DNA from 4 places in the Effusibacillus dendaii genome. Region 1 is predicted to be linked to each of the others. Evidence: riboswitches for the same ligand, from Rfam matches in the RefSeq annotation. Region 1 holds a riboswitch; each other region holds the start of a gene.
What was found. Region 1 has a riboswitch for cyclic di-AMP ahead of skT53_RS16320 (Na-translocating system protein MpsC family protein). Riboswitches for the same ligand answer to the same signal wherever they lie in the genome.

Region 1 (2,196 bases):
TATATCTGGCTTGCAGCGGTAGAACTGGGACTGGGTGCGGCATTTGGGGCGGTTCATCATACGCAGGATGCGGAGGAATCAGAGCGGAGAGAGACATTTGTGCGCAGCGCTCTATCTATTCCGGATGATCGGCGCATTTTGGCTATCCTCGGGTTCGGCTATTCCAAGCAAAATCCGGTGCCAAAGCAAATGTATCCGCGAGAAACCGTTGTGTTTTACGATAAATTTGGCAAAACAAACCCGTAATGGTTGGAAGAGGATCGCACGACACTACCGGTATAATTGGAAAAAAGCGGCCAACCGTCTTTCGGTTGACCGTGGCGGGAAGTGTTCTCGATTAGCGAGGAGCTGTACGATGCAGGTTGCGCAACGCTCTGCCAATAAACACAAGAGCATCGCCCATCTCTGCTTCGGCAGCTTCAACTCCAGTACGGGTCCGAAGAAACCGTCTTGCTTCTCGAAGTTCTCTGATGGCTCTTCTAAGATTGCGACGTGCACGCCGTCTGCGGGCTGCATTCCGTTCTGTTGCCATTCCTGTTCACCCCCCGAGCGCTGTATTCAAACCGCGATCGTTTTTGACCAGCGGTTTACTCCAGTAAATGTCGGTTTGCGCGCTATTGAACCGGGCGTATTAAGGATTTCGGCAGGAAAAACGGATAAATCCGCATTTGTTATCAAGGGTAAAGACGATTGGCGCCGTCTACCTAACTGATGGAGCTGGCGGATATTTTTCGATGGGTGGAGCTTAATGAGAAATGACGAAAAAAAGAGATACCATAAGAATATAAGTGATAAATAATCTTTTTATATTTATTTGAAGTCTATTTTGAGTCATTTTTATGAAAAACACATGTCGCAAAAATCTTAAAATCCAAGTATTATCGTACCAACAATTCAATCTAGCCTAATCTTGTTTTACAGCAAGAGCGGAGGAACCAATCAAGTGGGGTTAATCCTGATTGATCAGGAGGGATGAGATACACTTCTCTGCCATCCTACCCGTCAGCTAACTTCGTCGGCTAAAGCAGGGAAGGTCCAAAAGACCTATCCAGTATTCGTTGTGATGGTCTTTTTTGTTTTGTGCAAGTAACACCGCTCGGAAAGAGGTTTAGATTTTGGCGCAAACTACAAAAAACAGGCTGGAAGCAGAAATTAGTGAATCCTACATTAAACTTCAAAGGGAAATTTTGGGGCGGGGTCCGCAGGAAACAAAGACATACATCATTCGAGACATGGTGATTGTTCGAATGAAAGGTGTGTTGACACATGAAGAAACCCATCTTGTACAGTCGGAAAAAGGGAAACAGCTTGTCAAGGCGATGCGCAGGATCTTGCGGGAACAATACAGTCAGGATACGGAAGGAATCATCTCACGCATTACGGGGTGTCAGGTTATCTCCAGCCATAGTGACGTAAGCACGAAAATTGGCGAGCAAGTGGAATTGTTTATTTTAGATTTGGATCTGGAAAAGAAGTTGAAGGAAAAAACTGAACAGTGACCATGTCAGGAAGACGGAATACAGGGACCCCCGAAGCGGGATCCGGGTATTTTGTAAGCCTGCGGGCTCGTGGAAGGTTTCGATGTGTCATGTGACATGTAGGAATCGTGCGAGAAACCGCAGGCTTATGTTTTTTCGGAAATGATAGCAGTCGATTTTGGGGAATCCTATCGAAAGACAGAGCCTACGGGAGGCACAGAACTATGCCTAGTCAAACACTTAGAAAGATCCTGTTCGGACGACCATTAAAATCAAGCGAGGCAGAAGCTGAGAAAATGCCCGTGTGGAAGGCGCTGCCGATTTTGTCGTCAGACGCTCTTTCCTCTGTGGCATACGGCACGGAGCAAATTCTCTTGGAACTGGCGACTGTTGGGGCTGTAGCCTTCTCCTTTTCATTGCCGATAGCAGTAGCCATTATCATTCTGATCGCCATTTTGGTCGTAAGTTATCGCCAGGTGATCGATGCGTATCCGCGAGGAGGCGGCTCTTACATGGTCGCCAAGGAAAACCTGGGACTCATGTGGGGACGTCTTGCGGGTGTCTCACTGTTAATCGATTACACGTTGACGGTAGCTGTTTCTGTAGCAGCCGGAGTTCAGGCGCTTACGTCTGCTTTTCCGGCAACGGTGCCTTACATTGTCCCGATCGCGATTGCCCTTGTTTGGATAATGGTCTGGATGAACCTGCGAGGAACGTC
Region 2 (2,196 bases), 450 kb from region 1:
GAACTGGAAAAGCCGCATTCTTATAATAGATATTAAGGGTAGGGGTGGTTCCTCCATTCCAAATAAGGGTTTCAACACACTTCCAAGGTATTCAATCGAAACTCAAAAAGCTCGACCTATCGGGTAGCCATTCACGCAGAACAAATTTGTCTGGATAATGCCTGTATCGAGTCCTTCTTTTCCCACTTAAAGACAGAAAAAATCTATTTATCAAACCCTCGCATACTATCTGAAGCGAATCAAGTACATAGAAGATTATATTTTCTTCCAAAACCATAATCGTTTTCAGAAAAAGCTTAGCGACCGCTCCCCGGTTAAATACCGGGAAACGGTCGCTGCCTAAATCTTTCTATTTGTACTCTTCTCCACTGGGCGGGGTTATGACGATTTAATCAGGCTTTGCTAATTTTTCTGTAGTTTAACCGATGCGCTTTGCGCCCAAATATCGGGGGCCCCAATACGAATTGCTCAGGCTGTCGATTTTGACTCCGTAGGAATCGGTCGACGAAATGAACTGGTTGTCACCCACATAGATGCCTACATGTGACGGTCCCGAGGAATACGTGGCAAAGAATACAAGGTCTCCGGGCTGCAGATCAGTGACCGGTGTGCCTTCCGAATACATATCTCCAGTGGTGCGGCCCAGTTGAATACCTTTTGTATTCTTAAAAACATAATTCACAAAACCGGAACAGTCGAACCCGCTTGGACTGGTACCGCCCCAAGCATAAGGCGTGCCGATCAACGATTCAGCCGTATCAATCAACTGAGAAGATTTGGCAGCGTTTGACTGCTTCCAATTCGCCTCGTTTTTAGCAGCCACGTCTGCCAATATTTTGGCGGTTGTCGGGCCCACTTTGCCTGTTACTTCAATTCCGTTGTCCTTTTGGAATGCTTTCACGGCACCTTCAGTCAATTCACCATAATAACCAGTGTTTGAAGGATATGTGAAATATCCCAAAATCCGTAACTGCTGCTGAATCGCAGTCACTTTATCTCCTTGTGACCCAAACGCCAGAATATTCTCCGATGGCTCTGGAGTGGAAGCGGGAGCTGATTTTGTATCAGGCGATGCGGTTGAAGATTGTGACGACGTGGTTTGTGATAGCGTCTGTTTCGTTACATCCGGTAACGAAGATGCTGCGGATGGCGTCGATGAAGGTGATGGTTCTTTCACCGTTGACATTGTAGTCGATGCTGACGCCGCTGTGTCGGACGACACCGTTTGCGCGTTTGCGATGCCGAGGGATGCAGAAAAAACAGCCCCCGCAAAAACTAGAGATGCCAAATGCCTATTCAACGCGACTCCTCCTGTTGCCTCCGAGGTTAGTTGTCGGGTTCGGGTTGAGGTCCCCTACACGTGTGTGATTCACCCCAAAAAATAGTTCCCCCGTACTGACAGTTGTCAGATTCGGCAAATTTTTTCTTACTCTATTAAGTTATCAGCTATTTTGTCGAACTTCAATAGACTTTTGCCGTAATAACCTAGTTCTTTCGGCCTATTTTCTGGATTTGATCCAATTTGTGAGATCTCCCAATACCACCTCTTGCTCCGGTTCGTTTAGCAATTCGTGATAGAGTCCCGGATACAGTTTTAATGATCGGTCCACTACCGTAAGCCGTTCCGCGAATACGATGGCCGCTTCCGGATCCACGAGCCGATCCGCCCCCGCCTGCAGAATCAAGAGGGGGTGTTTCACAGATCCTGCCTGCAGCAGTGCATCTTTCATCGCTTTCTGTAGTTCGTGATACCAACGCACGGAAACGCGAAACTCCATATTCGGGTCCTGCCGGTATTGGCTGGCAACCGCCTCCGAGCGGCACACGTCGTTCGCTCGAATACGGTTTGGTATTCGCAATTTTGGTGCAATTCGCAACAGCAGTTTCGCCAACTTCTGCTGCCACTTCGGAACCCGCATTCGCAAACGCAGGCAAGGAGATGTCACAACAGCACCCCGAATCGGCAGTTGCTCGGCATTCGGATGCTGCAAAAGCCGGATGGTGACAAGCCCTCCCATCGAATGACCCAACAGAAAAATCGGCCGATCGCCAACTTCCCGACTCACTTCCAGCAGCCAGTTCTTTAGACAATCTACATACTGCTGAAACTGATCAATATGGCCGCGTCTGCCGCCCGACCTGCCAAGTCCGGGCAGATCCCCCGCAAAAACAGCGAACTGACGATTTCGCAAAAAT
Region 3 (2,196 bases), 180 kb from region 1:
TGTGTAAAGTATTGAGAACCTAAAATATCATGCAAAAGCAAGGAGGGACGGTATTCCTCTTACAGCTGTATCCGTTAGGATCCAACCATACGAATGAAAATCATGAAAATCATTGCACAAATTGCGTTTTTATACGCTGTTTCATTTGTTGGAGATTGGCTGCACAACTTGCTGCACTTGCCGATTCCGGGCAGTATTATTGGTTTTTTTCTATTATTGGTCGCGCTTGTTGTCATTCTTGTCTGTTTTCAAATCCCGTATAGTACCTATATGATTGGAGGGCAATGGAGTAACCTCCTGTTAGGACCATCCGTTGTTTCTCTTGCCTACCCGTTATATAAGCAAAGGAACATCTTAATCAAAAATTTGCTCCCGGTTTTAGGCGGATTCCTCCACTGGCCGCTGTATTTGTCATGATCGCAGGATTGACTGGTCCCGTCTTTGGCCCCTATATCTTCAACTGGTTCAGAATCAACAATTTTTTGGGTCGGGGAATCGCACTGGGCAGCGCGTCGCATGCGATCGGAATCGCGAAGGCTTTTGAATATGGAGAACAAACGGTATCGATCAGTTCCGTTGCGATGACGTTGAGCGCGCTCTCTGGCTCTGTTTTTGCACCTTTGATTGTTTGGCTGTTTTATTTGTGAGAACTTCCAGAATCAGAGCACATCAAACATGAATTTCGGATCGATTTTTGGATAAATTGAAAACGACCTTCTCGAAAGAAGGTCGGATTTTCCACAGACGTGTGTCTATAGCAGCAAGGTTTCCGATGCTTAATACTCCGAGTGAAGCAATCGATCAGCAAGCGGTTCCTTTAAGAAATTTGATAAGCGAACGGCATCTGCCTTACTCAAGCCAAACGTCGCAACAAGGTGGTCGAGGTTGTCCATGTCGTCAATAGCCAAAATCGCGCTTCGATTCGATTGAAGACAAGTCACCAACGTTTTTCCGAAAAAGTGTCCGGTGTATGTCAACGTAAAATCGAATCGGGTTCCGCCAGATACGAATCCGACATGACGCGTGCGGGTCGTTTCCTCGTGATCTAAAAAAGGCTTCTACCGAAGCATATTCGCGGTCAAGCGGCGTCTATTAGAGGAAACCTTTTTCGACAGCCGAAAGTATAAAAATGGTGATGGAATATCACATTTTTATATTTTCTAAGCTGTTAAAAAACCCCCATAGGAAAAATCCCTACGGGGCGTAAAATTAAGAAATTGGAACAATGTCCTCACTCCTCTCTTAAACACTTACGAGGTTAGCTGTCGGATTCGGGCTTAAGAGATTGCCCTACCGATCGATCGACCGGATTCACCCCAAAATTGTTTCCCCCGCTTCCTTTCGGAATTCAGCGGCCTAGTTAAGCCTCCACTAATATTTACAAGTGAACTCATCGCTTGATCCGATGGTACCGTTACGGTTGCTCCATCGTCCTGCAGTCTTACAAATCCCTGATAGGCCGTAATCCCCAATATTCCTTTATGAGAAAGCATGTTATCCGCTACTATCAGTCCTCCTGACCGGAGTTTCGGCCATACCATCGCGAGGTAAAAAATGTATTCTTCCTTCACTGCATCGATAAACACAAAATCCCACGGGCCCTCGAGTGATGCCACCGTCTGTAAAGATCTCCCTCAATCAACTCAATGTATTTGTCGAGTCCCGCCTTTTCAAAAGTCTGTTTGGCCAATTCAATCTTAAAAGAATCGTTTTCGCAAGTGTACACCTTACCCCCGTTGGCTCTTGCGGCATCAGCCAGAAACAATGTCGGATAACCGCCTGATGAGCCAATCGGCAGATAAAAACCGTCCAATCAAAACAGATCAGACGGTCTTTAAGTCGGATAGGGAACTATCGTCCGGGAGGTACGGAACTATCGTCCAGGAATGTCAGAAACAGGCGTACCCGCGATTCCCCAGTGCGTTTTGGGAACTTCCGAAACCACAACGCGAACGTTTTCTTTCGGTACGTCTAACGTGTTTACGATCGTATCCGTTACGTCACGAATCATCTGCTTGATTTTTTCCTCCGGTCTGCCCTCAAGCATCTGAATTTGTACAAATGGCATATCGCACAGCCCCTTTTTATTGGATTTTTGGCTCAAATTTTACTCGGTCACCTGAAACCCGATTTCTCCCAATCCATCCAGCTTGGCGCTTACCGTATCGCCAACATGCAACAGGATGGCTTCTGTCA
Region 4 (2,196 bases), 440 kb from region 1:
AAACAGGTTCTGAATCGATCAAAAACAAATTGCTGACTGGAATCACGGACGGCTCCGTGATCCTTTTGCATGATTGCGGAAGTACACCTGGAGCCGACCATGACGCACCGGAACAGATGCTGTCGGCCCTCCAACAGGTGTTGCCGCAAATCCTCTCAAAAGGGTTTGTCCCGGTTCGCATTGACGAAATGATAAAAGCGCCTGGCCGCCTGTCACCCGGCCGACTGGCGCTCAGTTACCCAAAACGGCTCCTTGTCTCCGTCTGGATGAAGTGGGAAAGGCTTTTTGATAAATGCTTTCATCTGCAGCCGATTGATCCGTCCAATCCACTGTTGAAGGTACGGGTTCGCACGTATCGCGGACAGACCATCCGCTTTGAAAACGGGGAAGAAATTCATACGGGGGACCGTGTGGCGGAGCTTCATTTAAACAACGAGATTCTCTTTAAATATGGGGCGCATGCCCGTTCCCCGTTGCAGTTGGCGATTCGCTTGGTGCGCCTGACGGAACAGGTGATGCCGAAAGCAGCTCAATTGTTAAAACACCCGCGCTTTCAAGATGTAAAGGGATTTTACGGCATTTCTTTGATCAACCGGGGACCCGATCAGTTTGGCTTCCGGATTCTTGATCTGCCAAAAGGGGTGTTTACGTTCGCCACCCGCATCTATTTAAAGATCTTGCTGTATGTGATGCACCCGCAAGGAAAGCAACGGATTCAAACGAAAAAAGAGTTATTAATTCCCAAATTGATCGTCATCTCCACTAAAGAGTTGCGGGAAAAATATTCAAAAATGGGTTAGATATTCTCTTGGGTGGACAGTTTACATTAATTTGGAGAAAATAGAAATCTACCAAAATTGTTTGTAAGTTACGTGCCCGCCGTGAGGCGGCTTTTTTACTGGCTTTGCAGCAGTTTACCAGAATTTACAGGCTGAAATCCGGTTGGAAACTATGGTAAGGTTGTCACAACAGCCGAAGCCCAGAAATCGGGCGCGGGGGAACCAGTTATCCGGGGTGAAACCAATTTTGGTCGGGTAAATCCCTTCTATCCGAACCCGTCAGCTAACCTCGCAGGCTTCACAAGGGAGGTATTTCATGTTTAAAAAGAAAGTTGTTTCTTTGTTGGCCATCGGAATGCTTAGCGCAGCGTTTGTCAGTCCGTCTTTTGCGGCTACGCGCCATATGGCGACGCACCAGGGAGCAGTGACTAGCCATACGGCGGCAACCCGGTCGGCATCATTCAATCTGCCGCCGGGTGTCACATATGACCAGTCGGTTCAACCACAAGCGCCGCTCGACGCAACGCGGCAGGACAAAACAAATGCGGTACTGATGGTAGCAAGAAGCCAGCTGGGTACTCCTTATATCTGGGGAGCCAGCAAAGACCGGGGGGGAAGTGGATTTGACTGCTCAAACTTTACCGCCTATGTATATCACCATGCACTGGGCTACAAAATGAGCGGAGCATCCAGAGTACAGGCATCTTCGGTCGGGAACCCTGTCCCGAAAAGCCAGATGCAGGTCGGCGACCTTGTCATTTTTAACAACGGAAGCCATGTCGGGATTTACGCGGGCAACGGACAGATGATACAGGAAGGCGGCGGACTTGGGAAAGTCGGCTACCTGCCGCTGAAACCAGGTTCTTACTGGTACAACCATATCACTTCGGTCAAACGAATGTATTAATCTGCAAACGGGTTTTTTAGAATCGTGAAATCCCTCAGGATGGGCTTATCAGCCCCTGGGGGATTTTGCTTATCCCTTAGTCGAAAAATGAGAGAATTTTCATCTGGCTCTCAGAGATTTTCTCACTCCCGGTGATACAATATAAAGAAAACTTGGCTTTCGCCAAGCCTCTGGCGGAGGAACCGATGAAAAACATTTTGGTCATTGAAGATGAAAAAAATCTGGCCCGGTTTATCGAGCTGGAACTTCAGCATGAAGGATTTGTGGTGACATTGTCCTATGAAGGTCGGGATGGTTTGCAGAAAGCGCTGAACGGCCAATGGGACCTCATATTGCTTGACCTGATGCTTCCCGGCTTAAACGGTCTGGAAATCTGCCGGCGAGTCCGCAGTGTCAAGGATACGCCCATTATTATGCTTACAGCCCGTGACTCTGTGATGGATCGGGTTTCCGGATTGGACAGCGGGGCAGACGATTATATTCCAAAGCCGTTTGCGATTGAAGAGTTAT

Region 2: another riboswitch for cyclic di-AMP. It lies ahead of skT53_RS18330 (C40 family peptidase); the one in region 1 lies ahead of skT53_RS16320 (Na-translocating system protein MpsC family protein).
Region 3: another riboswitch for cyclic di-AMP. It lies ahead of skT53_RS17265 (DUF3055 domain-containing protein); the one in region 1 lies ahead of skT53_RS16320 (Na-translocating system protein MpsC family protein).
Region 4: another riboswitch for cyclic di-AMP. It lies ahead of skT53_RS14165 (C40 family peptidase); the one in region 1 lies ahead of skT53_RS16320 (Na-translocating system protein MpsC family protein).

What each region holds. Positions count from the first base shown of each region.
Region 1 covers NZ_AP023366.1:3,071,004-3,073,199, forward strand. Annotated here, with positions in the region: gene skT53_RS16310 (nitroreductase family protein) at 1-246, shown strand, start outside; gene skT53_RS16315 (hypothetical protein) at 338-532, opposite strand; cyclic di-AMP (ydaO/yuaA leader) riboswitch at 892-1,035, shown strand; gene skT53_RS16320 (Na-translocating system protein MpsC family protein) at 1,116-1,499, shown strand; gene skT53_RS16325 (APC family permease) at 1,703-2,196, shown strand, end outside.
Region 2 covers NZ_AP023366.1:68,661-70,856, reverse strand. Annotated here, with positions in the region: gene skT53_RS19055 (IS3 family transposase) at 206-343, shown strand; gene skT53_RS18330 (C40 family peptidase) at 419-1,300, opposite strand; cyclic di-AMP (ydaO/yuaA leader) riboswitch at 1,301-1,427, opposite strand; gene skT53_RS00340 (alpha/beta hydrolase) at 1,500-2,196, opposite strand, start outside.
Region 3 covers NZ_AP023366.1:3,251,963-3,254,158, reverse strand. Annotated here, with positions in the region: partial or broken gene skT53_RS17270 (LrgB family protein) at 94-647, shown strand; partial or broken gene skT53_RS17265 (DUF3055 domain-containing protein) at 777-1,034, opposite strand; cyclic di-AMP (ydaO/yuaA leader) riboswitch at 1,233-1,364, opposite strand; partial or broken gene skT53_RS19285 (SAM-dependent methyltransferase) at 1,494-1,616, opposite strand; gene skT53_RS19280 (O-methyltransferase) at 1,568-1,813, opposite strand; gene skT53_RS17250 (4-oxalocrotonate tautomerase) at 1,874-2,068, opposite strand; gene skT53_RS17245 (2-keto-4-pentenoate hydratase) at 2,108-2,196, opposite strand, start outside.
Region 4 covers NZ_AP023366.1:2,630,789-2,632,984, reverse strand. Annotated here, with positions in the region: gene skT53_RS14170 (polysaccharide deacetylase family protein) at 1-800, shown strand, start outside; cyclic di-AMP (ydaO/yuaA leader) riboswitch at 961-1,093, shown strand; gene skT53_RS14165 (C40 family peptidase) at 1,096-1,686, shown strand; gene skT53_RS14160 (response regulator transcription factor) at 1,872-2,196, shown strand, end outside.